DNA from 4 places in the Thermosinus carboxydivorans Nor1 genome. Region 2 is predicted to be linked to each of the others. Evidence: riboswitches for the same ligand, from Rfam matches in the RefSeq annotation. Region 2 holds a riboswitch; each other region holds the start of a gene.
What was found. Region 2 has a riboswitch for S-adenosylmethionine ahead of TCARDRAFT_RS06725 (homocysteine synthase). Riboswitches for the same ligand answer to the same signal wherever they lie in the genome.

Region 1 (7,256 bases), on a different contig from region 2:
GTAAGGAGTAGGGGGAAAAGGGGCGTTTTTCGGCGGGTCGCCCCGTAAGGCGAGGATATTTTCAATGCCGTGAGCGGCAAACTCGTGCAAAATAGCCTGGATGGTTTCGGCGGTGGCGCCGACGCAGGTAAGGTGTCCCAGGGCGGGAATACCATGGTCATGCTGAATGTGGCGGGCTACCTCCAGTGTGCGGCCCCGCGTAGAACCGGCCGCGCCGTAGGTAACGCTGATGAAATCGGGTTTTAGCGCTTGCAGTTCTTCAATGCAGTCAAAAATGGATTCCAGAGGGGAATCCGGTTTGGGCGGGAAGATTTCAAAGGACACGACGGGACGTTTTTGGGCGAACAGTTGGTGGATCAACATGGACGGCATCCTTTCTTTGCGGTATTTATAGGCACTGAGTCAGCCAGCGGGGCCAGCCGGATGCGGCCGATGGCGCCGAGGTGGTCGCCGATAATAATAAGGCAGCCCAGAATGTCCGGCTGTTCAGCGGCAAAAACGAGCGCGCTTTCGATGTCGGCAGCGGTGCGCACCTGGTTGCCCACGGCGGTGGCAAAGGCGTCGGCGGTGGCGGTATCCCGAGCCAGAATGGTGACGGCATCCGCTTTGCCCAGGCTGAGAGACGGGCCGACGGTGGCCGAAGAAGTGCAGATGCCCAGCGGGGAGAGGTCGGGCGCGATGTCCAGGGCAATTTTCCCCGAAAGCGGCGAATTACCTGCCCAGACGGCGATGCGCCGTGGGACAGTGGAGGCTAGGTAGATGTCGCCGCCATTTTCAACGATAATGTCGGTTAAGGAAAAACGTCTGGCAAGCACCAGGGCGATTTCTTCCGCAAAGGCGCCTGCCACCGCAGCCATGGGCCCCACACCGGCCTTTTCGGCAGCAGCGGCCATGCGCGCGGCCACCGGCGGGCAGCCGAAGCGCGGCAAATAGGGCACGAGCGAATGGTAAAAACGGGGATCGGTGAGGATGTAGTCGTGTAGTTCCTGCCAGAGGGTGGCTGCCGTTACCTGGCATAGCCGGCGCAGCGCCGGAGTGTCTTTTTCCGGCGGTACAGCCACCCATAGGTCGGTTTCGCGAAAGCGTACTACAAAGGGAGACAGTTCGGTGCGGTGCAGCTCTTCACGGTACCAGCGCGGTTCATAGCCGGTCATGCACCTGCCAGCTCCTCTGCGCTGCGACCGGCCGATCCCTGCCGGATGGCCCGCACGGGACAAGCCTGCACGCACAGACCGCAGACAATGCATTTGTCGGGGTGAAAAGACAGCTCCCATGTGGGGCGTTCAAGCACCAGCGCCCGGGAGAAGCAGACCGCCGTGCAGGCGCCGCAGTGGGTGCAGCGCCCGGTGTCAACCTGGATCTGGCGGCGGGTAGAGACGACGTCGATGCCCTCTTGCTGCAGAAAAGCCAGCGCAGCAGTAACTTGCTCCGGTTCCCCTTCTACATCCAGCAGCAGATGGCCTTCCTCGCCGGGGGTTACCTCGGCCCGGAGAATGTTAATCTTGAGGTCGAAGTCCTTAACCAGATGATAGGTAATAGGTTTGTCGTAGTTCTCGGCGGTGAAGTTCAGGATGATGCGTTCCGTGACAGCCATAATTATTATTCATCCTCCTTTCGGATGTCCAGGGGGCGCGGGGTGGCTTCCTGCGGCAAAGGCGCTACCGGGTGGGTCAGTTCGAAGCGGCCGGTGCGGATCCACTCCTTGAGGAGAGCGGCGATCTGCCGGGCTTTGGCCAGGCTGGACAGCGGAGCGGTGCGCACGCGGCGGCCGTTTAAGGAGATGCTGCCCGACTGGAGTTCTGCGTAACTGTAGCGTCCCAGGACGGGGCGGTTGCGGGAGGGGACGCTATAGTCAAAGAGGCAGGTTTCGATGTCGGCGTTCGTGACAGACACGCAGCGTGCGATGTCTTCATCAAGGATGGGGATCGGGATACCCACGCCCACAAACAGGCTGATGCCATAGCGTTCGTAGACGGCAGCCCGGAGAAATTCCGGGTTCATCGCCTTAAGATCGCCCACAAGGGCAAGGGTGGCGGCGCCACCGACAGGGATGCCATGTTCGTTGCGGGGGCGTGAGGGGTTGTGCTGGGTGCCGTTCCAGGCGACGTAGCCTACGGTACCGCCCAGAAAGATGCGCGTACCCACGCCGATAGTACGCAGGTGGGGGTCGTTGAGGAGTGGACTGAGCTCGCCGGAGGTGGAGTAGGTAACGTTACCGCAGCGGGGCAGCAGCATGCCCATGTAGGTATAGAGGATGCGATTGGAGGTGTTGGTGGCGGCGGCGTAGTTCTGGTAGGCATTGCGGGGATTGAAAAGGAAGCACTCATTAATGTCGTCCTTGGTGATCCAGGTATCGATGCTCTTGCGGGGATAGCAGTCGGTACCCGGAGCGGTGGCTCTAAGGTGAACGCGCTTGCCGGCGACAAGATCCTCGATGACATGGGCGCCACCGTATTGCTCATTTGTTTCGGATATTTCCGTGGCGCCGATGTAGGCGTCCACGGCGGCGATGCCCGCGTAGGCGGGCACGTCGTTGAGCCACACCCGTTTCATTTTGATGGGCGGGTCGCTGTGGCCGAAGTTGAGAAAGGCCCCGGAAGAGCACATGGGACCGAAGGTGCCAGTGGTGACTACGTCTACCTTACGGGCGACGGCGCTTATTCCTTCTTCTTTGGCCAGTTGGCTGACCTCCTCGGCGGTGAGTACTACCGCCTGCCCCTTGCGGATGCGTTCGTTGATTTCTTCATAGCTTCTTTTTGGTGCTGCCATAACAAAGCCTCCCTTTTATTGAAAAAGGTAAAATAAAAGCGTCTCTTTCTGAGAGGAAAGAGACGCCATATTATGGCAGCCATACCTTTCCTCTCATCTTCCAGAATCCGAAGATTCTGCTGGATTTGGCACCAGACGCATTGCTGCCGGTTGCCGCGGCTTCACAGGGCCAGTCCCTCCACCGCTCTTGATAAGAGTACACGGTATACAACTTTTGACAGTTGAGATAAATATACGCCAAAAATGTATTTCTGTCAAGGGATTTATTGCTAAACAACCAGGCTTTACGCCCATAATGCGTAAAGGCTGTTACAATTTCATTTGGAGTAGAGGATTAAAGCGATATATTCCAGGTCTTCCGTACCGGTATTTTCAATGGAGTGGGACTCGCCGTCGGCGGTAAAGACCACGTCTCCGGCATGGACCTTAACCAGCGTGCCGTTATCGTTGACAATGCCTTCGCCTTTAAGGATGTAGTAGGTCTCAGCGTCGCCATTGTGCTGATGGTAACCGATAGAGCAGCCCGGCTTGAGAATGCTATGGGAGAATAACCGGCCTTTCCCTTGCAATTGTTCCATGTCCAATAGTTTGGTCCCAATTACTTCACCCTTGCCGCCGAACCGGTTAGTAGCAACCTCGGTAACTAATTCGCTCGCCCGTTTGATCATGCTCTCAACTCCCCTATATCATAGTGATGGAATGTTTCTCTGTGCAGACTCATAAGTCCTTTTTCTCAGTCTGGATTTTCTGTTTTACCTGGGTACAAGGTATTGGTTTGCTAGACGGTATACCATAGTAGCCATGATTTGCCCAAGCGCTGCCGGTACGATTGCGCCCATCTGTCTCACGGGCGATTATATGCCGGGTTTGCAGTGTTATCATACCAAGCGAAATATTTTGGGTACATCGGCGTCCCGATTCTACTAACGCTTCTTTTTTAACGGGGTCAATTCCAAAATCCATAGTCCTTAACTCCTAGTGTTTCATATAGATGGTTCAGTGTCAGTCATCGCTATGTAAATGTTGATTTCTGCTGGCTTTCTAAAATAGTTTCGATTAGGCTTCACGTAAAGGCAAAAAAGTTGTTTATTTCGTGGCGAGGCGGCTCCACCATCAACATAATAATCCCCACGGGGCTGCGTTGAGCAGCCATGATCGCAGTGAACTATGTCCGGGCTGCGCTCTGCAGCATTTCGCTTTGTATTAATTCGAGAATTGCAGGAAGTTCTCCGCCTCACGCCGTACATGATCGGCTAAGAGCGGCGGTATTAGCGAGAGAACGGTGCGCTGCTTGATAAATTGCTACCACCTATACAAATATTTTTACAGTTAACTTATTTTATATTGTGCTATAGCAGGTGCCTGCTACTGCGGTTGCGAATTAACAAATAAAAATTGAGTGAGCGGATAACAGGCGCTGGGAGGGGTGGCCATGGTTAAATCAGACAAAATGGTCCGTGATAACCAACATCTACACTGGGAAAAAGTTTTCGCCGAGGATGGTGAACTTTTCGGCAACGAACCGAGTTTTGCCGCCAAGCAAGCGGCGGAACTGTTAAAAAAAGAGCGGAAAACGAAAATTTTGGAGTTAGGAGCGGGGCAGGGGCGGGACACGATTTTTTTCGCCCAATGCGGTTTTCATGTCACGGCCCTGGAATATACCGGTATTGGCGTGCAAACCATCCGGGAAAAAGCCAGAATGTTGGGCTTAACGCCTAATATTGCGGCGGTTTGCCATGATGTAAGGCAGCCGTTGCCGTTTGGCGCCGAAACCTTTGATGCCTGCTATTCGCATATGCTGTACTGCATGGCTTTTACTACTGGGAATTAACATTGCTGTCTGATGAGGTTCGCCGGGTGTTAAGGCCTGGCGGCATTAATCTCTATACGGTGCGCAACACGGCTGATGTTCACTTTGGCCAGGGCATCCATCATGGTGAAAATATGTATGAAATTGACGGCTTTATCGTCCACTTTTTTGATGAAGCCAAAATAAAGCATTTGGCGCAAGGATTTGAGATAAAAGAGGTTACGACGTTCGAGGAAGGCGATTTACCGCGGACATTGTTCCTGGTATACCTTAAGAAGCAGTAGGCGCAAGAGCCGGCGGGCCGCATAAGGGTGGCTCGCCGGTTATATTTTTGGCAGGGGAGGAAACAATATCCATGACGATGTTTATGGGGGTGACGTTTGCTGATGGAAAATGTTTTCACGAAAGCTTATCGCGTGCTCCGCAATATTATTGTTTATCAGCCGCCTAAGCAGCAAAAACCATTCGTGCTTGACGAGAGCGAACCCCATGAACAGGCGCCTGCCGTAGATGGCAAAGCGCCGCTGGCCGATGCCGCCGAACAGCTTACCACTTTGCTGGATTATGCCCGCGATTTACGCCGCGTCATGGAGAAAGCCCACGCCTCCCTAGGCCGCGCGGAAGGCGAGCAGCGTCTTGTCGACCTGGCCCAGGACTTGGAACTTCTCGAGAAGCGCCGGCAGGAGCTGACGCCCATCCGTCTCGCCTATGACAGTAGCTCGCCGCCACTGGGGCGCACCGTAAGCACCAGTCTGGCCGAGAACGAGAAAATCCTGCGCGCGCTGTATAGCCTGCCGGAGAACAAAGACCTTATTCTCCGCAAGTTTGAAATACCGGCGCATAAACCTATCAAGGCCATGTTGGCTTTCCTCGACGGCATGGTGGACAAAAAGGTTATCACCCTCTCAATCCTCCAGCCCCTGCTGCTATTGCCCGATACTGCTGCCCTCAACGCTTGCGACGCCGAAAATATCATCCGGGCGCTGAACGAGCATTTACCCAACACTGAAATCAAGGCGCTGACCGAGTTTGCCCAAATTGCCGAAGGCATCAATGACGGTGACACCGTGCTGTTTCTCGACGGCGCCAACCAGGCCCTGCTTCTTGGCAGTAAAGGCTATGCCAGCCGTAGTGTCAGCACGCCGCGCATCGAACAGACGGTGCGGGGCTCACAGGCAGCGTTTACGGAAAACTTGCGCACCAACACCAGCCTTATCCGCACCATTTTCCCTACCAGCGAACTGGTAACAGAAATCATGACTGTTGGCGACCGTGCTCCCTTAAAGTGCGCCATCATGTACCTTAAGCCGGTGGCTAATCCCAATGTAGTGGCTGAGCTCAAACGCCGTCTGGAACGCATCGTAACCGACTATATCGGTGATATTGGTGTCTTGGAGCAGTTCATTGAGGACCATCCAAATGTCCTGTTTCCACAGATGCTGTCTACCGAGCGGCCTGACCGGGTGGCGGTCCACCTGGCCGAAGGGCGGATTGCCTTGTTGCTGAACGGCGTACCCTTTGTTCATATTCTCCCGGTCAGTTTCTTCACTTTTTTTCATTCCAATGAGGACTTTAGTCTCAAATTTCCGGCCGGCAGTTTTATGCGCGGTCTGCGCCTGCTGGCTGCGCTGCTGTCGGTGACGCTGCCGTCTTTATATATTGCCATCAACTATTTTCACCAGGAGGCGCTCCCCACTGAGCTGGCCCTCGCCATCGCCGGCGCCCGCGAGGCTGTGCCGTCGCCGGCAATATTTGAAATTGTGCTCATGGAGTTTTCCTTTGAACTCATCCGGGAAGCGGGACTGCGCATTCCTGGCATGCTGGGACCAACCATTGGTATTGTCGGGGCCATTATCATTGGCCAGGCGGCGGTAGCGGCTAATATTGTCAGTCCTATTATGGTGGTCATCATTGCCCTTACCGGCTTGGCTTCCTTCGCCATTCCCGACTACCGTCTGTCATTCGCCTTGCGTACTATCCGGTTTATCTACCTTATCCTCGCTGCGACCTTCGGTCTGGTAGGCTTAGCGATCGGCCTGTTAATTACGACAACAATCCTTTGCTCCATGAAATCCTTTGGTATGCCCTACATGGCGCCAGTCGCCCCCAAGGTGGCGCCCAACCTGGATGTAGTCATCCGGGGCAGCGTCTTCCGGCAGGAGCGGCGCCCGGATGCTTTAAACCCTCAGGACAGCCGCCGTCAGCACCGCATCAGCCGCCGCTGGACAATGGGAAAACCACCCGGGAAGGGGGACGAGTCATGACCTACGAACCAGGGCGCATGGGCATCGCTGAAGGACTGGCCTTGGCGTTCGTTCTTACCATTCCGCGCATCTTTCTTACCGCGCCGGCCAACCAGATCGATATTGCCGCTGGCCTGGCCTGGCTGATGCCGCTTGCGAGCGGCCTCGGCGCTTTTGTCGGTTTTTGTTTGCTGATCTTTGTCCTTAGCCGCATTCCCGGCAGCGATTTGGTCGGTGCTGCTTATCATCTTCTCGGACGGGTGGGAGGGCTGTTGGTCGGCTTGTTTTACGCCGGCTACTTTTTCCTTGACGCCGTGCTGCTACTCCGCCAGTTCGCCGAAAATACTTTGCTTACGGCCCTGCCGTTCTTAGAGTTTCGCATCGCCATCGGCATCTATGCTCTGGTAGCCGGGATACTGGCATACATTGGCGTT
Region 2 (7,256 bases):
GCATTCTCCTGCCAAACTTAGCGGCCATTGACGGCTCGCTTTGGTAGGTAATCATCCCCAGGCCGCGGGCGATCGACAGGCCGGTTTGCGGACCGGGACCACCATAATAATCACCCTGCCGCCAGGCCGGGTCGAGCATCACCGCTTCCCTCGCCACTTTATTGTAAGCTATGGACTGGGCGGAAGAATAACCGGGAGCCGCAATGGCTATTATACCATCCATAAACTCGGGATAAGTGACCCCCCATTCCAAAGCCTGCATTCCGCCCATGGATCCTCCGATTACCAAGACCAGCCGGTAAATGCCAAGTTGCTCCAACAGCCGTTTCTGGACATGGACCATGTCCCGTATGGTAATGACGGGAAACCGCATGCCGTACGGCCGCCCGGTCGCCGGGTCCGGCGAGGACGGCCCCGTCGTTCCCCGGCATCCGCCCAGAACATTGGAACAAATAACGAAGAAACGGTTGGTGTCTATCGGCCGTCCCGGTCCTACCAATGCATCCCACCAACCTTTTTCGTCCTTGTCGTCGTGGGCCGCCACATGGCTGTCGCCAGTAAGGGCGTGGGTCACCAAAATTACGTTGTCCCGGTTAGGCGATAGTGTCCCGTAAGTTTCATAAGCCACGGTAACATCGGTTAGTGTTCCACCCATGGTCAGTACGAGAGGATTGTCAGGGTCAGCCACTTTCGCATACTTAAGAAATGGACGCAAAACACCATCCACCTCCTACCGCCAACTATAAGGATAGAGCAAACTCTCCCCATCTAAAGCGCCTTGGCCGCCGCCAGAGCCTGCTCAAGGTCGTAAATTATGTCGCTTACGTCTTCAATTCCTATGGAAAGACGGATCATGTCATCCGGCACTCCCGCACTGGCGCGCTGCTCAGATGTAAGCTGCGAATGAGTGGTGCTGGCGGGATGAATAACCAGTGATTTGGCGTCGCCAACGTTAGCGAGCAAGGAAAGCAACTTAAGGCTGTCAATAAACTTTTTGCCAGCCGCAAGACCGCCTTTTATGCCGAACGTCAGGATGGCTCCCGCACCCTTTGCCAGGTACTTTTGCGCCAAGTCATGCTGCGGGTGGCTAGGAAGACCGGGATAGTTGACCCACGCTACCTGATCATGTGCGGCAAGGTATTCTGCCACAGTCTGGGCATTCTCACTGTGGCGGGCCATCCGTAAGTGCAGCGTTTCCAGTCCCTGAAGTAGCAGAAAACTATTAAAAGGGCTGATGCAGGCGCCAAGGTCGCGTAAAACTTGCACCCGCAGGCGGATAATAAAGGCCATGGGGCCAAACTCCCGGGAATAGCGCAAGTTATGATAACTGGGATCAGGCTCATTCAATAACGGAAAGTTGCCTGCGGCCCAGTCAAACTTACCGCCGTCGACGACGATACCGCCCATTGTCGTACCATGACCGCCGATAAATTTCGTTGCCGAATGGACTACGATATCGGCACCAAAATCGAAAGGTCGGCATAAATACGGAGTAGCAAAAGTGTTGTCAACAATCAGCGGTATAGCGTTCTCATGGGCTATAGCGGCGACTTTTTCAATATCCAGTACCCCAAGCCCGGGATTGCCGATAATTTCCCCATAGACAGCTTTAGTCCTTGGTGTGATGGCTTTCCGGAAATTTTCCGGGTCGCTGGGGTCTACCAATTTAACGGTTATACCCAGCCTGGGCAGAGTATACAGAAAAAGGTTATACGTTCCGCCATAAAGCGCGGAGGAACTAACAATTTCGTCACCGGCTTCGGCAATGTTCAAAATGGCAGCAGCGATCGCCGCATGACCGGAGGCGAAAGCCACCGCGCCCACCCCGCCTTCCAAGGCGGCCATACGTTTTTCCAATACGTCGGTTGTCGGGTTCATTATCCGCGTATAAATATTGCCCGTTTCTTTCAAGGCAAACAAAGCAGCGGCATGATCGCTGTCGCGGAAATTGTAAGAAGTCGACTGATAGATAGGCACAGCCCGGGCCCCGGTGGTGGGATCGGGAGTCTGGCCGCCATGAACGGCCAAAGTGGCAATTTTCAGGTTGTCTGGCAAATGCATTCCTTCTTCTCCTTTCACCGGCATACAAAAACCCCCTTTCCAGAGGAAAGGGGGTTTTGTACACACGCACCTTTCCTCTCATCTTCCAGGATTTCTCCTGCTGGAATTAGCACCACTGCTTATAAAAGCCGGTTGCCGGGCGTCATCGGGCCAGTCCCTCGACCACTCTGGATAAGAGGTGTATGCCTTATATTTTTGTGTTGAGCAGATTATATGATATATTGAAACAAATGTCAATAGCCGGATTGTCAAAATGTGTTTAACTTGTGATAATGTCACCGTGTAGATTAACGCGATAAAATGTCACTATGAAGAACGAGGTGCATTATCTAATGTCGGAAACAAGGCTTCCTGGCACTGATGCGAATTGGCCGCTGCTTTTAGCTACTGCCGCAGTCCAGTCATGAATTATAAAGCGTAATGCACGGAAGCTGGTTCTCTTCAAAAACATAAATACCGAGTTGGAATGCCTTCCAACCCAGTATTTATGCGCTTTCTGGTGCGCCCGGCAGGAATCGAACCTGCGCACCCGGCTCCGGAGGCCGGCGCTCTATCCCCTGAGCTACGGGCGCATGGCGTGTGTTCAGCGACAGAAATGATTATATCATAAATAGGCGGTAATGTCTAATGTTTTTTTGTAACTTTTTTGTGTAAACTTTTGGGAATTACTCACTTGGGGGCAGCCGGCGTCTGGCAGTAGGGGCAAGTGCGCCATTCACGGCTGAGTTCACGGCCGCATGCTTCACACTTGGGCTTGAGCGTATAACCGCAGTAAGGACAAACCTTATAATCTTCCTTGACCTTGGCGCCGCACATCGGGCAATGGATCTGGTCGTTTACCGGCGTAGCCTCCACATCAATAACCGGCTCTTGGCGCTTAGTATTTTTCATGGCTTGCTTTCGACCGATGAGCAGGTACAACGGGAGGAAAACAATAAGCATGGCCAGCGTTCCCAGGGACCATAGCAAAGCCGTGCCCAGTTCATGCCCGCGACTTCTGGCGTCATTATATACCCAGTAAGCAGCAATAAAACCGATGATAAACGAAATAGTTGTAATCACGCAAACGACCCCTTTCGGAGTAGATACATCACCATTATATCATTTCCAGCCAGACAAAATCAATAAACACGCTTCAATAGAAAAGCCACGTCCAGCGACGCGGCCACCAGCAAGCGTTGTTTTAGTGTAGGCTTATAACGGCCAGGGTTAGCACCAAGGCGGTGCCGATACTGTAAATCAGCAAATTCCCCACATCTTTGATCGTTACATTCATGATTTGCACCACCCTCTCACATCATTTGTGGTTTTATCTTATCAGAATTTAAAGATAATTTCAAGTAAAAAAAATTGGGAATTATCCATAATTTTATTACTTGTTCCTAATAATAGATGCAAATTTTGATTTTTTCTAATCACTAATCTCATCAAGCGATTTCTGGCGGGTTTCTTCGCCCAACACTAAAACAATAGCGGCAATAAACAGCATGGTAGCCGTGAACATCGTGAAAACTCCGGCGAAAGCGGCGCCTCCCCCCAGCATATAGCCGACAATGGCGGGCGCCAGGATGCCGCCAAACCGGCCGACGGCCGCCGCCCAGCCCGAGCCAAAAGCGCGAATGCGGGTTGGATAAAGCTCCGGTGTATAAGTATATACTACTCCCCATGCGCCCAAATTGAAGAAAGACATCAGGCTCCCCCACACGATTAGTGCCCAGGGGGCATTGGCATAGCCGAAACCAAAAGCGGCGGCGGCGCTGGCTGCCAGAAATAGCGCCAGTGTCGCCTTGCGGCCGATACGATCAACCAAATAAGCGGCGCTGAAATAGCCAGGCAGCTGAGCCATGGTCATTATCAGCACATACTCAAAACTTTTGATAATGGTAAATCCCTGGGCCGTCATCAGCGATGGCAGCCAGGTAAAAATGCCATAGTAAGAGTAAACAATGCCGAACCACAGCAGCCAAAGCATGGCAGTACGCCGTAAGAAAGGCGGCGCCCACAGTTCGGCAAACATTACTTGCCGAACCGTCCGCACTTTCGGTGCCGTCGGGACAAAGGACGCTGTCACGCCGGCCGCCGCTTCAAGGCTGCTGACGATTGTATGGGCTTCGTCCAGCCGTCCTTTGTCCAGAAGATACCGCACCGATTCCGGCACCGCTAACCGGATGACAAAAACATACAAGGCGGGCAAAGCGCCAATGAAGAAAGCGGCCTGCCAACCGTAATAGGGAATAAACAGATAGGCGATGAGGGCCGCCGCCAGCCACCCGAGTCCCCAGAAACTTTCCAGTAAAACGATAAACTTACCCCGCGCCGCCGGCGGCGAGTATTCGGTCATCAACGTCGCCGCTACCGGCAATTCACCGCCCAGGCCAAACCCAACCAAAAAACGGAAAACCAGTAGTGATGCAAAATCCCAGGCCAAACCGCACAGCCCGGTGGCAATACTATAAAGCAGCAGCGTTGCGGCAAAAACTTTCTTCCGGCCAAACCGGTCGGCGGCAAACCCGGACAATACCGCCCCCACCGCCATGCCGACAAGTCCGGCGCTGCCGATATACCCCATCTGGGCGGGCGACAGCCCCCAGGCCTTAGCGAGCGCCGGCAAGACAAAAGCGATAAGGCCGGTATCCATGGCGTCGAACATCCAGCCAAGGCCGGTCGCTACCAGCAGCTTATAATGAAACTTGCTAACAGGCACTTGTTCCAAACGGCTCACAATATCCACAGCAACCCCTCCATTTGTAATTACATCTGTCTTGACAGTTATCTATATTATAACTTTTATTCCATAAAGTGACAAGTGGACTAAAACATCCCTAGTATTTGCACTAAAATTAAAAGCGGGATGGCATTCCCGCTTAACCCGCCTAACCTAATTCACTGATAAGCATGCCAGCTACGATGAGCGCGCAGCCGATTAATTGCTTCACCGTCAGTATTTCTCCGAGTAGCAGATAGGCCGCCAAGCCGGCGAAAACAGGCTCCATGGCAAAAATAATCGCCGTCCGCGTAGCGGTGGTAAAACGCTGCATGGTATTCTGCACAACAAGCGCTACCGCTGTAGCCGGGATGGCGGTCACCGCCAGGGCAATCCAGACCTCGCGACTAAAATTAGTCGGCGTCGGCTCGAAGGCCAAACCGCCGACCAGCCCGGCGACAGCAACGGCACCGATTTGAAGAATGGCCAAAACAACGGCATCACCCTTCGAGGCATATTGCCCGACCATGACGATGTGGGTGCCGAATGCCACGGCGGCCAACAAAGTAAGAACGTCACCGGTATTTAGCCGGAAATCATTGCTGAGCGTGAGCAATCCAAGACCGATAACAGCACTTATAATCCCCGCCACGGTCGCCGGCCCAGGGCCCTTTTGCCCCCAGAAGCGGCCGATAACGGGAACAAGAACGACGGAAAGGCCGGTAATAAAGCCGGAATTGGCTGCTGTCGTGTACTTTAGACCAATCGTCTGCAATGAAAAACCGCTAAACAGGACCAAACCGATAAGACCGGCGAGGCGGACATGGCCCCGCCAGGCGGCCACCAGCCGCCGGTGATACAGCACCGCCAAAAACAAAAAAGCCAGGCCGAACCGGATGCCCACAAACCAATAGGGGCCGATATCGGCTAGCGCGTTCTTTACCACGACAAAAGTAGTTCCCCAGATCAAAGTAACAAAAAGCAGCGACAGGTCGGCTACTACGCGCCTGCTGACGCCACCGGCCTGCGCCATTGGTTCCGGCTCCATAAAAGGCATTCTCCTTCCTAACTCAGCAATATTCCCTGCTGCCGGAGAGCGGCCTCAATCTCCGCCAGCACCTGGGGCGAGGGCGCCTCAATCGTATGCAGATGCACGCCGCCGGTCACCACCGAAAGCGGCTTGGCGCCGCTTTCCTCCAATTTCCGCAAAAACTCTGCCAAATCGCGCCGCGACGCCAGCATCAGATTCGCCCGAATCTCTCCATACAAAGGATGTTCGACGATAACATCTAGCACCTTGCCACCGTGGTCGATGATGGTGGCCAGTTCCTCTGCCAGGTTATCCCGGCCGTGCCGACAGGCCAGCTTGGCCGTCACCGCCGGCCGCACTTTAGCCGCAGGTACAAGATATCCCTGTGGCGTAGCGTAAATCTCCTGCCCCGCGGCGCGTAAAATGGCAATATCCCCCACGATTACCTGCCGGCTGACGCCGAGCTCTCTTGCCAGAGTCGTCCCCGTCACTGGCCCCCCGGCCTCCTTTAGCACGGCCAATAATTTCTCCCGCCGCGTTTTTGCATCCATCGCCGTCACCTCATCCCTAACAAAAAGGTAAAATTTAGTCTGCGTCGAAGAAAATTATTGATTATATATAAAACCATTAAGGAGGTAAGACCAAATGAAAGAGTTCAAAGCCTGGCACTACGGCACCCTGGCGGCCAGGGTAGTGGAAGCCCTCAAAAAGAATAACTTCAATGCCGTTTATTTTCCCAACCGGCAGGAAGCCATCGACTACATTCTGTCCCTCGTGCCGGCCGAAGCCACCGTCGGTATCGGCGGCTCCTGGACAATCCAGGAATTGGGCCTTGACAACATGCTGGAACAGCGCGGCCATACCGTCTATAATCACAATAAGCCCGGCCTCAGCCCGGAAGTAGCGCTGGAACTCAGACGTAAAGAACTGACATGCGATGTCTTCTTTACAAGCACCAACGCGCTGACCCTGGACGGCCAACTTGTCAATGTAGACGGCACTGGCAACCGCGTAGCCGCCATGATGTTTGGTCCCAAAAAAGTCATCGTCGTCGCCGGCGTAAACAAAATCGTCCGTGACGTGCAAGAGGCGGAAAGCCGAATCAAACTTTACGCCGCTCCGCCTAACAATAAGCGTCTCAACCGGCCCAATCCCTGCGTCCAAACCGGTATGTGCATGGACTGCCAAGGCCCGACCCGCATCTGCAATATTACTACCGTGCTGCGCAAAAAACCAAGTCTCACTGACATCAACATCGTCATCATCGGCGAAGAGCTCGGGTTCTAAAGCACGAAAAAACCGCACGCTTGCCGTGCGGTTTTTTTATTTCGCCAGACCGCCCTTAGTTTTCCTGCCGGTCGTGGCTGATATGTGGGCAGTATTGTCAGCGAGCGGCAGCTGCACGGTGAAAGTAGCGCCTTCGCCTGGCCGGCTGTTGACCCGGATATTCCCGCCGTGGTT
Region 3 (7,256 bases), on a different contig from region 2:
CCGTCAATCGCCCGCGTATAGCGCAGCAGCGCATCGTCCCCCTCCCGGCGCACGTCGCCGACGATTTGCGCCACTACCTCGCTAGCGGTCATGTCGCGCCCGAATACCTCCCGCACTCGCTGCCTGACATTATCACTAAGCTCTACTTCATCAAAAGCGGGCTTATGAAATAAATTGACCAGTTCTTGCGCCGTTAGATCGGTGCTAACTACGATTTTCATTTGTCCGCCTCACTTTCTACCAGGCTCTTGAGCGCTTCAGCCAGACTGTTAATCCGCTCGAATTTCATTTTAAAACTCACTCGGTTGGCAATAAGCCGGGCGGTCGAAGGCTGGATTTGCGCCACCTCGACCAAATTGTTTTCCCGCAGCGTGCGGCCTGTTTCCACCAGGTCCACAATGAGTTCGGCCAAGCCGACAATAGGGGCCAGTTCGATCGACCCATTCAGTTTAATAATTTCCATTTGGATCCCCATGCTGTGAAAAAACCGTTCAGCGATGCGCGGATACTTGGTAGCCACCCGCATATGCGCATAATCGCTGATTTTGTCTTGCCTGAGCGCCTGGGGAACCGCGGCAACCATGCGGCAGTAGCCGAACTTAAGGTCAAGCAGTTCGTAAACATCCTTATTTTCTTCTAACAAGACATCTTTGCCAATGATCCCGATATCGGCAGCGCCATATTCCACATAGGTAGGCAAATCGCTCGTCTTAGTGATAATAAAACGAACTTTGGCGTCATCATTGCTGATAACAAGTTTGCGCGAATCTTGGCTCAAACCTTCAGCGGCACAGCCGACACTGGCCAACATCTGCACCGCCTTGTCAAAAAGTTTACCTTTCGGCAGCGCTACTGTCAGGTAATTCATGTCCAGCGGCGTCATGAATCATCCCCATTTCTTTAATTAGTTAAAATGTTAATATGATAATATATTACCATACGACAAGAAATTTCGTCAATCCGCTTACCAGGAATTTATATGAATACGTAGAAGTATTTGGCAGAATACTAACTACTATAAGGGAGGGGCATTATGACACCCGCACTCAATATCCTTGTCCTCAATCACTTGGCCGAGCGGCATATTAACACAATCACCAGCGTAATGCCAGGAATTACCGTCCATACGAGCGACCTGGCCCAAGCGGCCAGCTTTATTGCTGATACGGATATCCTCGTGTCCTGGGGCTGGATGGATATTCGGGAACTGTTTTTAGCCGCTCCCAAATTAAAATGGGTGCATGCCCTGAGTGCCGGCGTAGAAAACCTCGTCTTTCCGGAAATACAAGCAAGTTCCGTTATTCTGACCAACTCCAGGGGAATCCATGGTATTCCTGTTTCCGAGCACGTTCTGGCCCTGATGCTGACCTTTACCCGCGGCCTCAACCGCCTAATTCGCCAACAAGCAGAAAAACGGTGGAAGCGCGTTCCCACTGATGAATTGCACGAAAAAACGATTGGTATTGTCGGGCTCGGCAGTATCGGCCGGGAAATTGCCAAAAAAGCCAAAGGCTTGGGGATGAATGTCCTCGCCACTAAACGGGAAATGACCACCGAAATTTTTGTCGATAAACTCTACACCCCAGACCGGCTTATCGATATGCTGGCTCAGTCCGATTTTGTCGTTGTCGCTTTGCCACAAACAGAAGAAACACGAGAATATTTCCGGTTGGAACATTTTGAAGCCATGAAACGCACTGCCTATTTCATAAATATTGCCCGCGGCACGGTAGTGCGCGAAGCTGACCTCATCACCGCGCTCGAGCAAGGCCTCATCCAAGGCGCCGGTCTTGATGTTTTCGAGCACGAGCCATTGCCGGAAAACAGCCCCCTGTGGGATATGCCCAATGTTATCATTACCCCCCACCTGGCGGCGCTGTCCCCCTACTACCTCGACCGGGCGGTAAAACTGTTCGCCGATAACCTGGCCCGCTTCTGCCAAGGCGGCGAAATGTTCAACGTCGTCGATAAAGAGAAGGGCTATTAATGCCTGTCATCGGCTTTTCGCAGGATATTGAGCTCCGGCGTATCGTCGTGCGCCGGAGCGCTATGGTGTTTGCGGACGGCATCGACCACCGCCCGCTCTGTGCCGATGATTTCGAGCAGACGGGCACTGCGTTCGGCATGATTAAAATATATATACAGGGCGTGGCGGAGATTGGCAATAAATCCGCCACGCCCTTCTTTCGCCCATTGTCGCGCCCACCGAGGCGCCAATTTGTGGGCCAGGACGGCTATGACCTTGTCGGCCACGCTCATATCGCCTCTCCTCCGCCCCACATCATGGAGCAGAGCGCTTTTAACCGCAATTTTCCAATCTGCCGCCGGATGCTGTGCCGCGAGCTTAGCCGCCGTATACGCTACGTTAAGAGTGTGCCGCTGGTCAGGCACGCTCATCTGCCAAAACAGCCGCTGCTCGGGTTCGGTTAAGTGCTGCTTCACAAACATTCTGTCCTGCTCACTGATGCGGGCCGTCACCGCGGCGAAAAATTGCCGTACCCGTTTACGCATTTTTAACCACCAACATAGATGAGGTTAGCATATCCCATGGCTTGACGGCAGGCTTCGGCCGCCGCCTTATCCTGTGGCTGAAGCCCAAGACCGACGATGCGCCCTGCCGCGCGGAGCTCGCCGGCCAGCGCAATCGCCTCATTCAGCCGCCCCGGCGCCCAGCCAATATAGACGTCTTTGGCGTTGCCGTCCGGGGTCAGACCCTGCCGCTCAAGCGCCAGCATAAGGCGCTCGATGCCCAGAGCAAAGCCCGTAGCCGGATATTCCACCCCAAAAGCGCCTACCATGCCGTCGTAGCGCCCGCCGCCGCAAAGGGGGAAGCCTAGGCCCGGCGTGTAACCTTCGAAAACAGCCCCTGTATAATAGTCAAAATTCCGGATGATCCCCAGATCGAAAGAGACATGCCCGCTTACGCCGTAATACTCAAGAAGCCGATAAATCTCCGCCAGGTTATCGAGGGCGCGGCGGCTCATGTCGTTGCTCACCATGCCATAGGCCGCATCAAGCATATTTTCCCGCCCGTGGAGCAGCGGAATACGCTTAAAAAGTACCTGCCCGGCCGGCGATAAGGAGCTCGCCGCCAGGGCCTCGTCCAGGCCGACCAGGTCGCGCTGCACCAGGCAATTTTTAATCCGCTGGCGCTCGGCCTGCGGCAATTCGCATTCATTCATTAGACCGTTAATAAATTCCACCTGGCCGAGGCTGATCTGAAAGACGGTCAACCCTGCCTCCCGCATAGCCGCGGCCGCCAGCGCTACGACCTCGGCATCGGCGGCAGGCCCCGCCATGCCCATCAGTTCTACACCGGCTTGGTAGAATTCGCATTGCCGGCCGGCCTGGGCCTGCTCATACCGGAAGACGTTAGTCAAATAAAACAGACGCAGCGGCGCCGGCTGTTCCCGGAGCCGGGTAGCCGCTACCCGGGCAATAGGCGTAGTCATATCCGGCCGGAGCGCTAATAGCCGGTTATTTTTATCGAGAAATTTGAACATATGCTGAACCAATTCTTGGTCGGCGCCGACCGATAAAATGTCCAGATACTCAAATGTAGGCGTAATTACCTCGTCATAACCCCACCGGGTAAAAAGACCGGCAAGGGCGCTTTCCACCAAGCGCTTTTTTTTCGCATCACGGGGCAAAAAATCACGTGTCCCGTAGGGAATTTGCGGGACAAACTCATTTTGGCTCATGGGCTGCATCCTCCTGTCGCAAACGCTCTTGTTCTTCCAACCGGGCAAGAATAAGTTTGTAGCCATCGGCGCCATAATGTAAGCAGCGCTTGACCCGGCTGATCGTGGCCGTGCTGGCCCCGGTGCGCGCAACAATGTCATCATAGATGTGACCTGCCTTCAGCATCCGCGCCACCTCCAGGCGCTGCGCCATAGCTTTGATTTCGCTGATGGTACAGATATCTTCAAAAAACTGATAACATTCCTCCTCATTGGCAAGTAATAAAATCGCCTTGAACAGCTGGTCGGTCAAAGGTTCTTTCAGCTTAGGGTTAACGGGCATAATCCACACTCCTCCCGCGCACACATTACCACTTTGAGCATACTATTCGCCCTCTCTCATTCCTTTCCTGCCTTTATGTCTTTTATTCTTTAATTTACGAAAAAGTGAATTAAAAAATTTTTGCTTGACAGCCACTGCTATCCATGATAGCATGTAATTCAACAATGGCATAGCGAAACACTCTTTCATCAAGAGCTGGCTGAGGGACTGGCCCGATGACGCCGCGGCAACCATCGCATCTTTGGGTGCGAAACGGTGCCAATTCCTGCAGAACGGATAAGTTCTGACAGATGAGGGGGGGGGGAGTTTCTGTTTACAGAACAAAAACCTCTTCGTCTGCGAAGAGGTTTTCTTTATGCCAAGGAAAGGAGAGAAGCAAATGATTAAACTGACCGGCATTGAAAAGGTCTATCCCGGCACCAACGGAGCGGTCCATGCTCTTAAAGGCATAAACCTTCAGGTGCGCCGCGGTGAAATTTTCGGTGTCATTGGTAAAAGCGGCGCCGGCAAGAGTACTTTAATCCGCTGTATAAATATGCTGGAGCGGCCAACCCGCGGCTCGGTAGTGGTCGACGGTGAAGAACTAACGACGATGTCCGAAAAGGACTTGCGTGAGCGGCGCAAAAAAATCGGCATGATTTTTCAGCACTTTAACCTGCTGTCTTCCCGCACTGTCTATGAAAATGTAGCCTTCCCGCTTGAGTTGGCCGGCAAAAGCAAAACGGAAATTGCTCAGGCTGTTTTGCCGCTCCTTGAACTGGTGGGGCTTGCCGATAAACGGGATCAATATCCATCCCAGCTCAGCGGCGGTCAAAAACAGCGGGTCGGTATTGCCCGCGCCTTAGCCAGCCGGCCGAAAGTGCTCTTATGCGACGAAGCCACTTCCGCCTTAGACCCACAGACCACGCAATCTATCTTGAAACTGCTCTTTGACATCAATCAAAAACTGCAGCTGACCATTGTGCTAATCACTCACGAAATGCAGGTTATTAAAGAAATCTGCGACCGTGTGGCCGTCATCGAAAACGGCGTCATTATTGAAGAAGGCCCGGTACTCGATGTCTTCACCCGCCCCCAGACGGCCACGACGCGTGAATTCATCCGCACCATTGTCAACCATGACCTGCCCGATTTCTTTGCCGATACCGTCTTTTCGCCCACGCCGCTCCCTGACTCCAATCTTATTCTGCGCCTGTCCTTTATTGGCCGCTCGGCCGAAGAACCCATAATCGCCGGCATGATCCGCCGCTTTAATGTCGACACAAGCATCCTTTACGGCAATATCGACCACATCAAGCGTACTCCCTTCGGCACCTTGATTGTCGAACTGTCCGGCGACCAGGCCGGCATCCAGAACGCCCTCAACTACCTGCGGGCACGAGACTTAGGAATAGAGGTGATTGGTTATGTCGCAAGAAATGCTCGTGCTGTTGGCTGAGTCGCTGTGGGAAACAACTTACATGGTGGGTGTGTCGGCTTTTATCGCCGCCCTCTTTGGCCTCCCCCTCGGCGTCATCCTGGTAACGACTGACAAGGGACATGTTTTGGAAAACCTCGTTGTCAACCGCGTTTTGGGCGCAATCGTTAATGCTACCCGCTCGACTCCGTTCATTATTCTCATGGTCGCCATCATTCCCCTAACCCGTCTCATTGTCGGGACATCCATCGGCACCGATGCGGCCATTGTACCGCTGAGCATTGCCGCTATCCCCTTCGTCGGCCGCATCGTCGAATCGGCACTCAAAGAAGTCGACTACGGGGTCATCGAAGCCGCCCAAGCTATGGGCGCTTCCCCGCTACAGATTATTGCCAAAGTGCTCATCCCCGAAGCACTGCCCTCGATTGTGCTCGGCCTGACGATCACGGTAATCAGCCTGATTGGCTATTCGGCCATGGCCGGCGCTATCGGCGGCGGTGGGCTGGGAGATCTCGCCATCCGCTACGGCTATCAGCGCTTCCGGGCCGACATCATGCTTGCAACCGTCATTATCCTAATTGCTCAGGTACAGCTTATCCAATCGTGCGGCGACTGGCTCGCCCGCCGGTTGAACAAAAAATAATGCCCTAACAAGGAGGAGTTCATTCATGAAACGTATCGCCCTACTGCTCACCCTCATTTTGTCGTTGGCTGTTGTCGCCGGCTGCGGCGGCAAAACGCAGGCGCCGGCTGCTACTAGCGGCAAAACCGTACTGAAGGTTGGCGCCACGGCCGTTCCCCACGCTGAAATTCTGCAGGTAATAAAACCGACTCTGGAAAAAGAAGGCATTGACCTTCAAATCGTGGAAATGAGCGACTACGTCCGTCCCAACCTGGCCGTAGCGGAAAAAGAGCTAGACGCCAATTTTTTCCAGCACATTCCTTACCTCACTAAGTTTGCCGCCGAGCGCAACCTCCAGCTCACTTACACCGCGGCCGTCCACATCGAGCCCATGGGCATTTACTCCAAAAAAATCAAAAACTTAAATGACGTTCCAACCGGCGCCGTAGTTGCCATCCCTAATGACCCGACCAACGGCGGGCGCGCGCTCGCCCTACTGGCTAAAGCCGGTGTGATCGGGCTTAAAGACGGTGTCGGCGTCAACGCCACTGTCAAAGACATTACGGCTAACCCAAAGAACGTGAAAATCCGTGAACTCGAAGCACCGCAGCTGCCCCGGGCCCTTGATGATGTAACTTTGGCCGTAATCAATACCAACTATGCGCTGGAAGCCAAACTTGTTCCTACGAAAGACGCCCTCTTTATTGAACAGAAAGATTCTCCCTATGTAAATGTTCTGGTTGTACGCAAAGGCGATGAAAACCGCCCGGAAATTCAAAAACTGACCAAAGCGCTGACCTCGGAGGAAGTCCGCAAATTCATCACCGAAAAATATCAAGGTGCGGTAGTACCGGCATTCTAATTCTTAGTTAAGGAGGTAACCAATAATGCACAAATGGACGAAACCAATCGCATTAGCCCTCGCGCTGCTGTTTACACTCGGCCTCGTGGCCGGCTGCGGCAAACAAGCCGCCACACCGTCCGACCGGCCTATAAAAGTGGGCGTTACCGCCGGCCCCCACGCCGAAATAATGGACGTTGTCAAAAAAGTGGCGGAAAAAGACGGCCTGAAAATCCAGGTCGTGGAATTCAACGACTATGTGCAGCCTAATGTCGCTTTGAGCCAGGGCGACATTGATGCCAACAGCTTCCAACACCAGCCCTATCTTGACAACATGGTTGCCGACCGCAAAT
Region 4 (7,256 bases), on a different contig from region 2:
GGAGCGAGGCGCGGGTATTACCTTGGCCTGCGGAACCGGGGCGAGCGCAACACTGGTGGCAGCCGTATTGAACGGTAAGACGGGACGGGTGGCCACCATTCACCTGGATGGCGGCGATTTAGTTCTTGAATGGGGCAACGATAACCATGTTTATATGTCTGGTCCAGCCGTAGAAGTATTCCGTGGCGAATACTTATTGAGTTTGTAGATGACGGAGCCTCTCATTGAGGCTCCTTTTTAACTACGTACCTGGTATTTAAAGGAAATTTTTTGCAAACGATAAATATAATAATAATAAAAAAATAAGAGAATAGGGGGTGACGAAATGAGGATAGTTTGTGCCGCTGTCGTGGTTATGCTCTTGCTGTGCAATCAGGCTCTGGCAATTGCACCTGTTAACGCGGTGATGATGAAAGAAGCGCAAAGATATGGGATAGAGAAGGCCTATGTGTCCCTAGATGAATTTCTTATCGCTTGGACAGCCTATGAAGGACAGGCAGTTGTATTGGATGAAATGACTGAGCGCGCCCATTTGTATACACCGTATCTGCTTTTGGCCTGCGATGCGCGGGAAAAGACCCAAAAGTCTCAGCCTGTAAAACTAAGCGACAGCGAAAAGATATTGGCCGATTATGCCGGTTTTCTATCGTTCAGCGTCACTTTGGTCGGGGATAGTAAAGACTTTGCAAAAACAGTAAACGCCATTATAAAGCAGGGTCGGCGGAGTATTACTGCCGATCAGATTAACATACCTGGTGAAGCTACTGTCATTGTTAACAAAGGGGCGCAAAAACTCTACGTTATGCAAGCCTATCTTTATTTTAAAGAACGGAATATAGACGCGAACAAGCCAGCCATATTGGTTGTTACAGCGTATGACCAAAAAAAACGCGGCTTTTATTTTGACTTGCCAAACATTAAATAGAACGCGAATTAGATACTTTACGGAGGGCAGATGCTCCTCCTTTTTCTATTGCTTTTTTCCGGCGAAAAAAGGAATTATAGGAAGTAAGGCGAAGTAATTTAAAAAAAACATGGTTTAAATATATTTTTTGCCGTCAATAATAACAACGCGAAGGAAGGTGCATCATCTAGTGCTCAAAAGTATGACCGGATTTGGTCGTGGGGAATATATCGACAGCAATCATCGCTTTACCGTCGAAATCAAAGCTGTAAATCATCGTTATACCGAAATTGGTATCCGAGCGCCAAAAAATCTGAGTGCTTTGGAGGACAAAATTCGCCGTAGCATTGCCCAATCTTTGTTCCGAGGTCGCGTTGATATATATATTGCCATGGAAGAATTTGGCGAGCAGCGACGAATGGTTAGGGTTGACAAAGAATTGGCAATGGCTTACCATAATGCAATGAGAGAATTAGCCAGATTATTGAACAGCTCGACCGTGGATTTTACCCCGCTTATTGCAAGATTTCCTGATGTTCTGAAAGTGGAAGAAGAAGAGCAAGATGTTCTAAAGTTATGGCCCAAACTATCGGAAGCAATGGATGCAGCCATTGGCAATCTTCTCGCTATGCGTTTGGCCGAAGGCGCCAACATACAAGCTGATTTGACAATGCGAATTGCCAAAATAGAGACTTATGTTCAGCAGATTGAAGAGCGGATGCCCGAAGTGCTGGAAGAATATCGCGCCAAACTGCTGGCGCGTATGCGCGATGCCTTGACCGCTATAGGGGTAGAGCCTGACGAGACGCGGCTGCTCCAAGAAGTGGCTTGTTTTGCTGACCGGACTAATATTGCGGAAGAATTGGTGCGGCTAAAGAGTCATCTTGCCCAGTTTCGTTCTACTCTGGATGTCGGTGAAGCTGTGGGAAGAAAGTTGGACTTTATCGTGCAGGAGATTAACCGCGAAACCAATACCATTGCCTCCAAGGCCAACGATTTCACTATTGCGAATATTGTTGTTGAAATTAAAAGTGAGATTGAGAAGGTCAGAGAGCAAATCCAAAACATAGAGTAATATAGAATGTAATATAGTGTGAGTCGTGGCCAGAATTTTGTTAGGGGGAATTTATTATGGAAATTAAACTTATTAATATCGGTTTTGGCAATATTGTATCGGCTAACCGCATTGTTAGCATTGTTAGCCCCGAATCGGCTCCCATCAAACGAATTATTCAAGAGGCCCGTGACAGAGGGATGTTAATTGACGCGACTTATGGCCGCCGTACTCGCGCCGTCATTATCGCCGATAGTGATCACGTCATTCTCTCAGCTGTTCAGCCCGAAACGGTTGCCCATCGTTTGGCCAGCAAGGATACAAGCGAAGATACGGCCGAATAGATACTGAAAGGAGACTCGCAAATGACGCAGCAAGGGATCTTAATTGTGCTTTCCGGGCCGTCCGGGACAGGAAAAGGGACGATTTGCCGGGAATTGCTGCGTAATGATCCTAATTTAAATTACTCAATCTCAGCCACTACCCGCTTACCCCGTGCCGGGGAGGTGAACGGGGTTAACTATTGGTTTGTATCTCGCGAAAAATTTCAGGCCATGATTGAAAACGATGAGCTTCTTGAATGGGCCGAAGTGTATGGGAACTTTTATGGAACACCGCGGCGGTATGTAATGGACTTACTAAGCAGTGGCAAGGATGTTGTGTTGGAAATCGATATCCAGGGCGCGTTGCAGATTAAAAAGAAGTTTCCGCAGGGCGTATTCATATATATCTTGCCGCCTTCTTTGGACGAACTGGCGGAGCGCATTCATAAACGCGGGACTGACAGTGCGGAAGCGATTAAACAACGGTTAAGCTGTGTTACGGCCGAACTTAGTTGCGCTTATAACTATCATTATTTTGTGGTAAACGATGAAGTGGATCGCGCAGTGCAAAAAATAGCCGCAATCATAACGGCGGAAAAGTGCCGGGTGGAGCGCAACAATGGGTTGATTGATAGCATTTGTCAAACTTCACGGCGCGCAGCGAAACTTTAGAAGGAGGGATTCAGGTTGATTCATCCGTCCTTAGACGTATTAGTAGATAAAGTTGACAGTAAATATACATTAGTTGTTCTTGCCGCAAAGCGAGCTCGGGAAATCATGAACGGCGAACCGCCGCTTGTTGAAAGCAAATCGAATAAACCCGTCACCATAGCCTTGGAAGAGGTTGCTCAAGGCAAAATCACTTATGAGCGTACCAAGACAGGTATTAAGTAGGAGGACACCGTGTTGAAGGGCAAAAATATTGTCCTGGGCGTTAGCGGCGGCATTGCCGTGTATAAAAGTGTGGAAATAGTTAGCCGCTTGCGGAAAGCCGGAAGTTCGGTTCATGTTATTATGACCAAATCGGCTACCAAATTTGTTACGCCCCTTACTTTTCGGGAGATAAGCGGTAATCCAGTAGTAGTTGATATGTGGGAAGAACCCAAAAACTGGAATGTTCAGCATATTGCATTGGCCACTTTGGCCGATTTATTTTTAATAGCCCCTGCAACCGCCAACATAATTGGCAAAATTGCCAACGGAATTGCCGATGATATGCTTTCAACGACCGTGATGGCTACCCAAGCGCCGATAGTATTGGCGCCAGCCATGAATAGCAATATGTATCTAAATCCTATTGTCCAACATAACTTGCAAAAACTGGCTGAATTGGGCTATCACATCATTGAACCCGCAACAGGCATGCTGGCCTGCGGGGTGGAAGGCCCCGGGCGCTTGCCCGAGCCGGAGATAATTGTTGCCAAAGTGGAGGAACTGCTCCGGTCGCGTGGAGTATTGGCGGGCAAGCGAATTTTGGTTACTGCCGGCGGTACCCGTGAACCGCTTGACCCTGTTCGTTATTTAGGCAACCGGTCAAGTGGCAAAATGGGCTATGCTATAGCTGAAGCGGCAGCTCGCCGCGGTGCGGAGGTCATTCTCGTCTCCGGCCCCACCGCATTAACCCCGCCACTGGGTATTTTCGTAAAGAAGGTGGAAACGGCGGAAGAGATGCGGCAGGCCGTTTTGACCGAATATGCTGCCTGCGATGTAGTTATTAAGGCGGCGGCTGTGGCCGATTATCGACCGCGTGAAGTAGCAGAGCATAAAATTAAAAAAACCGGCGAGTCGCTTACCCTTGTTTTGGAAAAAAACCCTGATATTTTACGGGAACTGGGGGCGTTGAAGCGGCACCAAATCTTGGTGGGGTTTGCCGCTGAAACGCAGGACTTGCTTAGTAACGCTAAGGAAAAATTGGCCCAAAAAAATCTTGATATGATAGTAGCTAATGATGTTACGCTACCGGGGGCGGGGTTTAACGCCGACACTAATATTGTTAAGCTTATTTATCGTGATGGTAGTGTTGAAGAACTAGAGCGAATGCCGAAAACGCGTGTTGCCGAAATTATTCTTGATAGAGTTTGCGATTTATTGACAAAAAAAGGTTGATTTTTTCCTTGTTTTACTTTAAAATTGCTTTGGTGAAAATTACATATACTATACTCATCAAGAGTTGGTGGAGGGACTGGCCCGATGAAACCGCGGCAACCATTTGGCAAGTCCAAAACGGTGCCAATTCCGGCGTACGGCGCGAGATGGGGAGTATACGACAAAAGTCTCCCTTGTGGGAGTTTTTTTATTGATTAGGAGGTGCACAAATGGAAAAAAAGCGGGTATTATTTACATCGGAATCGGTTACCGAAGGGCATCCGGACAAAATTGCCGATCAAATTTCTGACAGTATTCTCGACGCAATCCTTGCCCAAGACCCCATGGCTCGTGTCGCTTGTGAAACTTTAGTAACAACCGGACTTGTCCATGTGGTAGGGGAAATCACAACTTCTTGCTATGTCGATATTCCGAAGATTGTGCGGGAGACCATTAAAGAGATTGGTTATACCCGTGCAAAATTTGGTTTTGACGGCGATACCTGTGGTGTAATGACATCAATTGACGAGCAGTCACCTGATATTGCGATGGGCGTAAATAAAGCACTGGAAGCTAAACGTGGCGAGATGGATGAAGTCGAGGCGATCGGTGCCGGTGACCAAGGCATGATGTTCGGCTATGCAACTAATGAGACCCCTGAGTTCATGCCACTGCCCATAGCTTTAGCTCATCGTCTGGCTCGCCGGCTGGCTGAGGTTCGTAAAAATGGCGAACTTGCTTATCTGCGTCCCGATGGAAAAACCCAGGTGACAGTAGAGTATGTAGACGGCAAGCCGGTCCGCGTGGACACCATTGTCGTTTCGGCCCAACATAGTCCTGATGTGGATCTTGCCACCATTGAAAAAGATATCATCGCCAAAGTTATTACTCCTGTTGTTCCCGGGGACATGCTGGATGCTCAAACCAAATATTATATTAATCCTACCGGCCGGTTTGTCGTTGGTGGACCACAGGGAGATGCCGGCTTGACTGGGCGCAAAATTATTGTTGATACCTATGGCGGTATGGCCCGTCACGGTGGCGGTGCTTTTTCCGGCAAAGATCCCACTAAAGTCGACCGGTCAGCTGCTTATGCAGCTCGCTATGTGGCTAAAAATGTTGTAGCCGCCGGCTTGGCCGATAAGTGTGAAATTCAGTTGGCCTACGCAATCGGTATTGCCCGCCCTGTATCGATTATGGTTGAAACTTTCGGCACTGCTAAAATTGCCGAAAGCCGCATTGTCGAACTTATTCAAAAACATTTTGACCTTCGTCCGGCCGGTATTATCAAGAGCCTTGATTTGCGTCGCCCAATCTACCGCCAGACGGCAGCCTATGGCCATTTTGGCCGAACGGATATTGATCTTCCGTGGGAACGAACCGACAAAGCGGAAATTTTACGGCGGGAAGCAAATCTTTAATTTAAACCGCTGGTACTGGCAATACTAACATCATAGTGATAAACCAAAGGGGGTTAGTATTGCAGTGCCTGCTTCAAAAGCAATTAAGAAGTCGGTATATTCGGTGGGTGGTCTTAAGGGTGATCATTGTCGTGACCGCATTGAGCACACCTTGAGCCATCTTGACGGGGTTACCGATGTCGATGTTAATCTAAATACCAGACAAGTTACCGTTGAGTATGACGCTAATGTAATCGCCAGCGGCTATATTGAAGAAACTTTGCAAATGCTCGGGTATTCCATCCGCGGGTAGGCTATTATGCGGTACCGTTTTACGCCGCTGGGGAAGAGTCGCTTGAAACGTTTCTTTAAACGTCAGCCTATGGATACGGGTTTTGAATTAGATGAGTTTCTGGTCGGGTATGAACAAAACGATGACAGGTAGCAGGTATTTTCCGACCTAAGCAAGAATTATACCGTACAGCGAAGTAGGATGTACTGTTTGCTGCAAACAGTACTCTTCTTTTTTATGAGGTGAAGAACATGGGGCGCATTGCGGAAGTGGCCGTTAATATTGCCGTACGTACTATCGCTGCTACCTTTTCTTATCTCATTCCGCCGGAATTGGCGTTTGTTGGCAGGGGGTGGCGTGTGCGGGTGCCTTTCGGCCAACGCGAGGCCGAGGGCTTTGTTGTTGCCGTTAAAGAGCAGGCCGAAGCGGAAGGATTAAAGCCTGTATTAAGCGTGTTGGATGATGAACCTTGGTTTGATGAAAATATGCTGCAAACAGCCGAGTGGATGAGCAATTACTATTTGTGCCCGCTGGCTGAAGCTTTGCGCCTGTTTGTGCCAGGAAAAGGAGAATTAAAAAGCCATATCGCTTACCGCTTGAACGAAAGCGAGAGCAAGCCAAGTTCTTCCTTATCATGCCAAATTTCAGACGAAATGAACCAAGTCCTTAATTATTTACGCGCAAAGAGCTTGACTGCACAACACCAACTGGTTAAAAAGTTTGGGCCGAACGTGTTAACTGCTCTCCGTAAATTGGAGCGGTTGAATTTGGTCGAACGGGCTGCAATGAGCATATCGAAGTTTCGCCCCCGGTATGAGCAGCGGCTAATGCTTGCTGTGAACCGCCGAGAAGCCGCAGAAACTCTTGACCGCCTAACTGGCAAGCCAGCGCAACAGCGGCTGCTGACAGTCCTTATGGAAGAGTCAGAACTAACACCAAATCGCTTAAAACAGTATAGGATTAGTGCGGATACTGTTAAGCGGCTTATTGCGGCCGGCTTAGTCCGCAGTGAACGGCGGCGGGTGATGCGAAATAGTTATGCACAGTTATGCCGCGAGCCGGCCCCGCAAGAAAATAGAATGGCACTGACGAATGAACAGCGTCAGGCCGTTACCCAAATATTAGCAGCTATTGCTTCAAGAGAGCATAAGTCTTTTCTTATTCATGGTGTTACCGGGAGCGGTAAAACGCAAGTATA

Region 1: it holds a riboswitch for S-adenosylmethionine, as region 2 does, so the genes downstream of both, TCARDRAFT_RS12665 (homocysteine biosynthesis protein) here and TCARDRAFT_RS06725 (homocysteine synthase) in region 2, are expected to answer to the same signal.
Region 3: it holds a riboswitch for S-adenosylmethionine, as region 2 does, so the genes downstream of both, TCARDRAFT_RS01470 (methionine ABC transporter ATP-binding protein) here and TCARDRAFT_RS06725 (homocysteine synthase) in region 2, are expected to answer to the same signal.
Region 4: it holds a riboswitch for S-adenosylmethionine, as region 2 does, so the genes downstream of both, metK (methionine adenosyltransferase) here and TCARDRAFT_RS06725 (homocysteine synthase) in region 2, are expected to answer to the same signal.

The regions. Positions count from the first base shown of each region.
Region 1 covers NZ_AAWL01000026.1:17,819-25,074, reverse strand. The annotation lists gene metF (methylenetetrahydrofolate reductase [NAD(P)H]) at 1-363, opposite strand, end outside; gene TCARDRAFT_RS12675 (UPF0280 family protein) at 357-1,154, opposite strand; gene TCARDRAFT_RS12670 (NIL domain-containing protein) at 1,151-1,594, opposite strand; gene TCARDRAFT_RS12665 (homocysteine biosynthesis protein) at 1,600-2,769, opposite strand; SAM riboswitch class I at 2,860-2,966, opposite strand; gene TCARDRAFT_RS12660 (cupin domain-containing protein) at 3,087-3,437, opposite strand; gene TCARDRAFT_RS12655 (hypothetical protein) at 3,487-3,732, opposite strand; gene TCARDRAFT_RS15860 (class I SAM-dependent methyltransferase) at 4,202-4,600, shown strand; gene TCARDRAFT_RS15855 (hypothetical protein) at 4,627-4,863, shown strand; gene TCARDRAFT_RS12645 (spore germination protein) at 4,966-6,843, shown strand; gene TCARDRAFT_RS12640 (GerAB/ArcD/ProY family transporter) at 6,840-7,256, shown strand, end outside.
Region 2 covers NZ_AAWL01000007.1:46,620-53,875, reverse strand. The annotation lists gene metX (homoserine O-acetyltransferase MetX) at 1-715, opposite strand, end outside; gene TCARDRAFT_RS06725 (homocysteine synthase) at 769-2,061, opposite strand; SAM riboswitch class I at 2,137-2,239, opposite strand; tRNA gene TCARDRAFT_RS06720 (tRNA-Arg) at 2,559-2,633, opposite strand; gene TCARDRAFT_RS06715 (zinc ribbon domain-containing protein) at 2,731-3,123, opposite strand; gene TCARDRAFT_RS06710 (MFS transporter) at 3,473-4,792, opposite strand; gene TCARDRAFT_RS06705 (DMT family transporter) at 4,935-5,813, opposite strand; gene TCARDRAFT_RS06700 (transcription repressor NadR) at 5,831-6,346, opposite strand; gene TCARDRAFT_RS06695 (lactate utilization protein) at 6,441-7,082, shown strand; gene TCARDRAFT_RS14565 (PAS domain-containing sensor histidine kinase) at 7,119-7,256, opposite strand, start outside.
Region 3 covers NZ_AAWL01000001.1:323,368-330,623, forward strand. The annotation lists gene hisD (histidinol dehydrogenase) at 1-221, opposite strand, end outside; gene hisG (ATP phosphoribosyltransferase) at 218-883, opposite strand; gene TCARDRAFT_RS01445 (D-2-hydroxyacid dehydrogenase) at 1,034-1,987, shown strand; gene TCARDRAFT_RS01450 (HDIG domain-containing metalloprotein) at 1,984-2,511, opposite strand; gene hisZ (ATP phosphoribosyltransferase regulatory subunit) at 2,514-3,701, opposite strand; gene TCARDRAFT_RS01460 (YerC/YecD family TrpR-related protein) at 3,688-4,023, opposite strand; SAM riboswitch class I at 4,206-4,320, shown strand; gene TCARDRAFT_RS01470 (methionine ABC transporter ATP-binding protein) at 4,403-5,461, shown strand; gene TCARDRAFT_RS01475 (methionine ABC transporter permease) at 5,430-6,083, shown strand; gene TCARDRAFT_RS01480 (MetQ/NlpA family ABC transporter substrate-binding protein) at 6,109-6,924, shown strand; gene TCARDRAFT_RS01485 (MetQ/NlpA family ABC transporter substrate-binding protein) at 6,950-7,256, shown strand, end outside.
Region 4 covers NZ_AAWL01000002.1:143,793-151,048, reverse strand. The annotation lists gene dapF (diaminopimelate epimerase) at 1-208, shown strand, start outside; gene TCARDRAFT_RS02290 (hypothetical protein) at 326-925, shown strand; gene TCARDRAFT_RS02285 (YicC/YloC family endoribonuclease) at 1,095-1,979, shown strand; gene remA (extracellular matrix/biofilm regulator RemA) at 2,036-2,302, shown strand; gene gmk (guanylate kinase) at 2,324-2,953, shown strand; gene rpoZ (DNA-directed RNA polymerase subunit omega) at 2,969-3,175, shown strand; gene coaBC (bifunctional phosphopantothenoylcysteine decarboxylase/phosphopantothenate--cysteine ligase CoaBC) at 3,185-4,387, shown strand; SAM riboswitch class I at 4,439-4,540, shown strand; gene metK (methionine adenosyltransferase) at 4,597-5,787, shown strand; gene TCARDRAFT_RS02255 (heavy-metal-associated domain-containing protein) at 5,852-6,079, shown strand; gene priA (primosomal protein N') at 6,310-7,256, shown strand, end outside.